Regions from separate parts of the Fructobacillus tropaeoli genome, predicted to be linked through region 1. Evidence: predicted binding sites of a transcription regulator. Region 1 holds the regulator's gene; the other holds the start of a gene.
What was found. Region 1 encodes Rex, which represses fermentation and respiration genes when NADH is low (regulators of the CRP and FNR family bind a similar motif). Its sites were predicted from a motif close to TTGTGAANTANTTCACAA; they were not measured.
Positions count from the first base shown of each region.

Region 2: the regulator Rex is predicted to act here: its motif matches at 2,142-2,159, upstream of FT12353_RS02475 (2,3-butanediol dehydrogenase).

Region 1 covers NZ_BOJU01000003.1:47,253-51,535, reverse strand. Annotated here, with positions in the region: gene rimI (ribosomal protein S18-alanine N-acetyltransferase) at 1-324, shown strand, start outside; gene FT12353_RS04345 (GNAT family N-acetyltransferase) at 314-787, shown strand; gene tsaD (tRNA (adenosine(37)-N6)-threonylcarbamoyltransferase complex transferase subunit TsaD) at 784-1,818, shown strand; gene FT12353_RS04335 (redox-sensing transcriptional repressor Rex) at 1,912-2,559, shown strand; gene FT12353_RS04330 (lipid II:glycine glycyltransferase FemX) at 2,564-3,604, shown strand; gene FT12353_RS04325 (Cof-type HAD-IIB family hydrolase) at 3,670-4,283, shown strand, end outside.
Region 2 covers NZ_BOJU01000002.1:65,862-70,144, forward strand. Annotated here, with positions in the region: gene FT12353_RS02465 (cupredoxin domain-containing protein) at 24-395, opposite strand; gene FT12353_RS02470 (CopY/TcrY family copper transport repressor) at 454-891, opposite strand; gene FT12353_RS02475 (2,3-butanediol dehydrogenase) at 1,048-2,100, opposite strand; gene FT12353_RS02480 (2,3-butanediol dehydrogenase) at 2,327-3,379, opposite strand; gene FT12353_RS02485 (DUF2798 domain-containing protein) at 3,771-4,238, shown strand.

The DNA.
Region 1 (4,283 bases):
TACTTGGTCGCTTTGAGAAAGGACCAGGTCATTGCCTTTATTGCTTTGGTCAAGCGTGATTTGGTTTCTGATTTACATATTGCCAATATCGCCGTGTTGCCGGTTTGGCAGGGACAACAGGTTGGCTCATGTTTGATTAACACGGCGAAGGCAGTTGCGCGTGAAATCGGCTTAAAGGAGCTTTCCTTGGAGGCAAGACGGTCGAATACCGGTGCTTTGGCACTCTACGACCGCCATGGTTTTACGGTTGTGGATGTTGTGGAACATTACTATATTGATAACCAGGAAGATGCAATTTCAATGGTGCTCGACCTTGAACATTAAAACAGCAACAATCGATGATAGCCAAAGAATCCATCAAATTGCTTTGGCGGCTTTTTCAAGGGATCAGGTACCAAAGCGGTTGATTGATGAGCAATTGACTGCGGGGCGGGTGACCTATTTATTAGCAGAAATCAATGCACAGGCGCCCGCCAAAACTGATTTAGATGATGGGGCTGCTGAGGAAACTAAAATCGTCGGCTTTTTATCTTACCGTGCCATCTTGGATGAGGTGGACCTCTCTTTTTTGGCCGTTGATCCGGCTTTCCAGGGGCAAGGGATTGCTCGCGAACTAATGCGGGCTTTCTGTGAGCAAAATAACGAGCGAAAGGCCTATTTGGAAGTTGCCGAAAACAATGTTGCTGCCCGGCACCTGTATGAAAAATTTGGCTTTGAAATTTATGCCCGTCGTGATGGTTATTACCATGATGGCCAAACAGCCATCCTAATGGAGAAGAATTTATGACAACTTTAATTGCCTTTGAATCAAGTGCTGACGAGACCTCAGTGGCCGTTGTCAAGGACGGCCAGACCGTCTTGAGCAATGCGGTGGCGACCCAGATTAATTCACACCAACGTTTTGGTGGCATCGTGCCGGAGGTTGCTTCCCGCCACCACCTGGAATGGATTACGAAAACCTTAGACATCGCCTTAGCGGATGCAAAGGTTCAACCAGAAGACCTCGACGGTGTCGCCGTGACCTACGGCCCAGGATTGGTTGGCTCCTTGTTAGTTGGTCTAATGGGGGCAAAAACCTTTGCAATGGCCCATAACCTGCCGTTGATTCCGGTCAACCACTTGGCCGGTCACATTGCTGCCGCTAATTTTAACCGGTCAATTGTCTTTCCGGCTTTGGCATTGATGGTTTCCGGTGGCCATACGGAATTGGTCTTGATGAAAGAACCCAATGATTTTCATATTCTGGGTGAGACCTTTGACGATGCGGCCGGTGAATCCTATGACAAGGTCGGCCGGTTGTTGAACTTGCCATATCCTGCCGGGAAGGCAATTGATGAATTGGCTCATCAGGGTCAGGTCACCATCGATTTTCCACAGGCGATGGCCAAAGAGGCCGGGTATGACTTTTCCTTTTCCGGTTTAAAATCAGCGGTCATCAACCAAGTTCACAACGCCGAGCAGCGTGGTGAAACCATCAAGGAAGAGGACCTCGCGGCTTCTTTCCAGGCTGCGGTGATTAAGGCACTGGTCGGTCGCACAAAGCGGGCCTTGACTGATTTCCCAGTGAAGTCGCTGGTCCTAGCTGGTGGTGTCGCTGCTAACAGCGGACTGCGTGCAGCGTTGACTGATTTAATGGATGATTTTCCAGCCGTTGACTTTATCCCAGTACCCAAGCAGTATACTGGCGATAATGCAGCCATGATTGGCGCAGCGGGCTATTGGAACTACGAAGACAAGATTTTTGCCGATCTTGATTTGAACACAAATCCTGGCCTTGATTTTCCATTAGCAGACCTCAACCAGCAGGATAATGAATAAAAATATTTGTGAAAAATGAGCGAATAGATAGGAAAACCCACAATCTATGCTATAATAAATATAATTTAGTTCACAAAGTGAAATGGAGACGCCATGGACGAGCAAGCAAAGATTCCACGAGCAACCGCTAAGCGGTTGCCCATCTACTACCGTTATTTAACGTTTTTAAATGATGCCGGCACCAACCGGATTTCTTCTGCTGAATTGGCTGAAGCAACCAAGTTTGATGCGGCAACAATTCGCCGTGATTTTTCATATTTTGGTGCTTTAGGCAAACGTGGCTATGGTTACGACGTTGAGGCCCTGTTAGAATTTTTCGCCAAGGTTTTGGACCAAAATTCATTGATTAACGTGGCTTTGATTGGGGTTGGTCATTTGGGCCAGGCCCTTTTGAACTTCAACTTCCACCAATCATCAAACATGCGAATTGCCGCTGCTTTTGATATTAATGAAAACCGGGGCAAGATTTTGTCCGGGGTACCAATTTATGACATGAGTGAATTGGAAGAGCAAATCAAGGCCCAACGGATTAACATCGCCATTTTGACGGTGCCACAAGGTGTTGCCCAGGAAATTACGGATACCTTGGTAGCCGCTGGGGTCAAGGGGATTATGAACTTCACGCCGTTGCGGGTTTCCGTACCAAAGGGTGTTCGGGTTCAAAACGTTGATTTGACTAACGAACTGCAAACGTTGGTTTACTTTATTCAGAACTACGCCTCAATTACGACGGGAAAGTAAGGATATGACGGTCTTAGATTTAACACAGCCAAGTCAGGTACAAAGATACCAAGACTTTGTTAGGACAGCGGCTAAAGGCCAAGTGACCCAGGACCCACTCTGGGGCGACTTGAAGGCTAATTGGGGCCACCTATACCTCTATCATGAAAATCAGGATGGCGACATTGATGCCGCAATGGCGGTCTTAACTATTGAAGCCGTACCTGGAAAATTGTTGGCGTATTGCCCAAAGGGACCCGTTGCTGACGTGACCAACGTTGCCTTGGTTAAGGAATTGGTTCAAGAAGCGTTGGCTAATTTGCCAGAAAACGTCTTTTTGGTTCGAATGGATCCGGAAGTGCTCTACAACCAAGACTTGGATCAGGCTTATCAAGATGCTGGCTTTGTGACCCGGAATATTAAAGTCGAGAATATGCATGGCAACATTCAACCACGTAAAAACGTGGTTTTGTTCTATGATGGTCGAGGCGAAGGGGCACAACCAATCACTGATGAAGCCAGCTTGATGAAGCACTTCAAAAGCGATTATCGCAATCAAATTCGGCGGGCCATCAAGGATGGGGTCACAGTTACCTCTGGTCGTAGTAAGGAAGACATCGAGGCCTTCTTTAAGACCTATACGATGATGGCCAAGGCTCAAGGGATTACTCATCGGCCAATCGAATACTTTTACCGCATGCAAGAACTATGGGCCGATTCTGATTTGTTCCGGGTTTTCTTGGCACATTATGACGGCCAAGTAATTGCGGCTGGAATTGGCTTTGGTTACGGGGAAAAGATTTGGTATATGTATGCCGGATCAAACCGTGAATTTGCCAAGCACTACGGTCCCTACCTCGTGCAGTGGGAAATGCTGAAGTGGGGGCTTTCCTTAGGGAAGGTTGCTTATGATTTCGGTGGTGTTGGCGAATTTGACCACACTGACGGTCTTTATAAGTTTAAGCACGGCTTTGCCTACCATGACCCACAGGTTGCCTATATTGGGGAGCTGGATTGGGTTGTCGACCAGGCAGCCTATCAAAAATACTTAGAACAATTTGCCTAGCCGATGATGGTAGCCCCTAGTTGTGTGAACTAGTCGACTAGCAAACAAGACAAGAAAGGCATCCAATGACCATTAAAATGATTGCATCCGATATGGATGGTACGTTTTTATCCGGTGAAGATAGTTACGATCAAGAACACTTTGCCCGGGTTTTGTCACAATTAAAGGAAAAAGGCGTGCGCTTTGTCGCGGCCTCCGGTCGACAAGTGGCCAATTTAAAGGAGCTTTTTGAGCCAATGGCCGCTTATGGCTTGTTAGACCAAATCGATTTTGTCGGTTCCAACGGGTCGGTGGTAACAACACCGGGCCAAGAGTTGTATGCGGTTTATTTGACACCGGAACAGATTCGCAAGGTAATTGATTGGAATGCCTTAAATCCCCAATCAGCTGACAATGTGATTGTTTTGGCTGGGGTCAACGGGACCTATATTTCTAACCACGTCAGCCAAGAATTTAAGGAAATGCTGTCGATGTTCTATCCAAATGTCGTTCAGGTCGAAAAACTCTTGAAGATTGATGATAAGATTTTAGGTGTTTCTTTCGTCTGGCCTCATGAAGAGGTGCAAGAACATGTTCAACAGTTAGAGGAAGTTTTTGGCGAAGAAGTCCACGTCACCGGTTCTGGTTTTGGTTCCGTTGATGTTTTGCCAAAGGGTGTTGATAAGGCGGCGGCCTTGGA
Region 2 (4,283 bases), on a different contig from region 1:
ATTTTGTCTTGATATGAAAACTTCTATTCAACGGTTACCTGGCCATGGAACATATCCATGCCACAAGCCCATTGGTATTGACCTGGTTGGTCGGTATTAATTTTCAGCGACACCTTTTGTCCCTGCGGCAACTCCTGATTAATGCCAAAATCAGCAAAAACCACGTGGTCCAAACAGCCAGAAGGATCGGTACGAGTGAAGTTTAAGGTCGCTGGTACGCCCTGCTTCAAGACGATATGTTCAGGTGAATAGCCACCATCAACTTGAATGTCGATTGTTTGCTGGTTGTCATCAAGATCGGCTGCCTGACTTTCAACCTTATGTTGACCAAAGAACCACCAAATAATAAAGGCGATTGCCGCTAGGCCAGCCACCATAACCAAAATTTTATCCATAAAATACTCCCAATTTTTGTTTTTGCGAACACCGCCTGTTAGTTCGTCAGTTTTTGTTTTAATGGTGGACCATTGCGCAAGAATCATCATCTTCATGAAGGCAATGACAAGCAACCTGGTCAGGAGCACTTGCTTCGCGTTCATCTAATATCGCCCGGATATTTTGAATATCCGTTTTGCTTAATGGTTCTTCTTTGATGAGTGCCGTTAAGAGCGTCCCCTTATAGGCATCACAAACGGAATCAAAGAACCGGTTCGCGTTATAGTCGGTTGCCTCGTTTTCAGCCACAACTGGTACGTAGGTAAAGACCTTTTCTGATTTGTCGACTGCAATCATGTCTTTATCCGTCAAACGCCGAATTAACGTTTTAATGGTTGAAGCTGACCAGTCATGCGATAACTGGGCTTCCTCAACAATTTCACGACCCGTTGCCCGTTTCTTCGTCCAAATAATCCGCATAACCGCTTGTTCGGTATCAGTGATGTTAATGATAATCCTGTCCTCCGTTCATCAAAACAAATCGTGTTTACATTTGTAAACAACACAATTAGTATAACTCGATAGTTTACATTTGTAAACAGGAAAATAAAAAAACATTCCCAAATTTGGAAATGTTTCTGATTAATCATTGGTTAATGGCTGATACAAGCCTTATTTTTCCTGCGTTAGGTTAATTAAAATCTTCGCCTGCGATTGGTCGGTTGTCAAAACATCAAAACCATCCGTGATAATATCGTCTAATTTAATCTCATTAGTAATAATCGGCGCCACATTGATTTGGCCACTTGTTACCAGGTCCACCGTCTGCTGAAAAGTTTGCCGTGAATAGGCAATCGTCGAAGTTAAATTGACCCCACTATTCGTTAACGCCATCGGATTAAATTGGATAGCATGAGCATAAATGGAAACCACGACCATATAACCACGCGCTTTTGTCGTTTTGATGGCTTGATTAAAAGTTGCTTGCACACCAGCAATTTCAAAACTAGTGTCTGCCCCCTCCGGTAGTATCTGACGGACCGCCGCCACGACATCGCTGACCTCACTTGGATTAATAATATCCGTAGCACCCATTTTAAGTGCTTTTTGCAACCGAATGGTCGATAAATCAACAACGACAATTTTGGTTGCACCGGCCGCTTTCGCAGCAGCTGTGACCATCGCGCCAATTGGACCAGCACCAAAAATCACAACGGTTTGTCCAAAGGTGAGATGGGCCTCCTTAATCGCTTGCACAGCAACCGCAGTTGGCTCAATGACCGCTGCTAATTTCAAGGAAAAATCCTTCGGTAATGGATACAAGTTTTCAACTGGGACATTGACGTAACCAGCAAAACCACCATCCGTGCTCAGTCCGATAAAGCTATAACCATCGTAGACATCGACATTATCGGGTAGCACACCCTTGGTAATCGTTGGGTTAACGGACACATGGTCGCCAATTTGGAAATCATGGACGTTTGCACCAAGCTGATCGATTTGACCAGAAAACTCGTGCCCTATTGTGATAGGTGCCTGCCCTCCAGTTAAGGGATCAGGAAACTCCGTCGGAATAAAAACCGGCCCCTCTAGATATTCATGCAGGTCGCTACCGCAAATACCAGCATAGGCCACCTTGACCCGGACTTCATTTTCTTTAGGCTCTGGTAAATCAGTTTCCTCAACCCGTACATCTTTTTTACCGTGCCAAATAGCTGCTTTCATGACCAACCTCTTTCCATTAACTAACCAGTGTTAGTTGATTATTGTGAACTTTATATCATGATACAAGTACAGTATAACACTGTTTATCAGTAAAAATACTGTTTTTATGCTGATTTTGTTTTTTATCGAACAAATAAATGTGAAAACAGTAACTAATATCTAAACATTCTCCCTCACCTTAGAACAAACAAAAAAGCTTTCATCGTTGAAAGCTTTTTCGCACGATTTATTTGCTTTTGGTTAAGTTCACCAAGATTTTTTCTTCAGATGGATTATCGATTAACGGTAATAACCCCTTCTTCAAAAAATCAGCTAAGCGAATCTCAGAAGTAATTAGCGGTTCGACCTTGAGTTGGCCATTGGTTACTAAATCAACCGTTTGTTGAAAAGTTTGGCGTGAATAAGCAATGGAAGTCGCAATCCGCACACCCGCATTCATGAGCTCACGGATATCTAAACGAATTGGCTGCGGAAAAATCGAAACCACCACAACAAAGCCACGCGGTTTCGTTACAGCAACTGCTTGGTCAAAGGTTTCCTGAACGCCCGCCACCTCAAAAGATGCATCCACTCCGTCTGGCAAAATCTGAGCAATTTTTTGTTCAACATCCACAACTTGACTCGCATTGACCGTGTCAGTCGCCCCCATTTCAAGAGCCTTTTGCAGACGAACTTCTGCTAGGTCAACAACAACAATCCGTGAAGCACCTGCGGCACGAGCGACCTCTGCTAACAAAACACCAATTGGACCAGCACCAAAAATGACCACAGTCTGGCCAAAAGCCAGGTCCGCTTCCTTGACTGCTTGAACGGCAACAGCTGCTGGTTCCATTACTGCGGCTGATTTTAACGAAAAGGTCTGTGGCAAATGATAAAGGTTTTGAACCGAAACGTTCGCATAGGGCGCTAGACCACCATCCTTACTCAATCCAATAAAGCTATAACCATCATAAACATCGACGTCGTCAGGGGATTCTCGCTTGGTAATTGCAGGATTGACCGCCACGTGATCGCCCACCTGAAAATCGTAAACATCGGGTCCAACAGCTTCAACCACTCCTGAAAATTCATGACCAAGAACAATCGGTGCCGCTTCATTTGTCAATGGATCAGGGAAAGTCGTTGGAATTAAGACTGGTCCTTCTTGGTATTCATGAAGATCACTGCCACAAATCCCAGCATAAGCCACCTTAATCGTTACTTCATCGCTGGCCAGTGGTTTAAGATTCACTTCTTCAATTCTGATATCTTTGGCTCCATGCCAAACAGCTGCCTTCATGTAAAACTCCTGTAAAAATCAACGAATTTACCGCAATATGATTGCAATAACATTCCAAAGTAATTACAGCATAACAGGAAATCGGATATTTGTCATCACTTTGATGCCGACTGTTTTCTAAATACCAATTTAGAATACTGTTCATCAAAAAAACTAACAAACGATTGCAACTCCGACCATCACCCCACTGACAGTGAATCCAGGGCATCATTCCCCATTTCATTTTTCTAGTATTGACCACCCATTTGAACAAAATAAGTCATTAATTTAGATTGAACATTTGACACCCCTCACTTCTACCCGCTTTTCTATTAATTCTCATCAAATCCTTACTTACGAGAAAAAATTTTATATGCTAAGTTGGAATTAATAAGAAAAGGAGCATTGATAAATGCCACGTAATTTTAAAGAAGAACTAATTTTCATGTTGATGATGGCCGGCCTGATGGTCTTGGGTATGTCCATTTACAATATTTACCTCGCTCAGGGACTAACGGATGGTTTCTGGCACGAAGTCATCGTCGGCTACCCTATCGCTTTAATCGTCGCCATGGTTTGCGACGGTTTCCTCGTCGGTCCCTTGGCTAAGATGCTAGCTTTCAAGCACATCGTCCCCCGCTTCAAAGCAACTGATGGCCTTCAAATTCCTCTGACCATTTCCACGCTGATGGTTTTGGGCATGGTTACTTGCATGTCTCTCTTCGGTGTTTTAATCAACGGTCACTCACTGTCCGCCTATCCAAAGGCTTGGCTTTTCAACCTGCTTTTGGCCTTACCAATGCAAATTTTAGTGGTTGGCCCAATCGCCCGCGCTGTTTTAGCAAAAGTCCAAGGAGCTGTTGCACCAGCTAAAAACTAAGCCAGACAAATTTCAACCAACACAAAAAGTATCCGCCAGTACCTC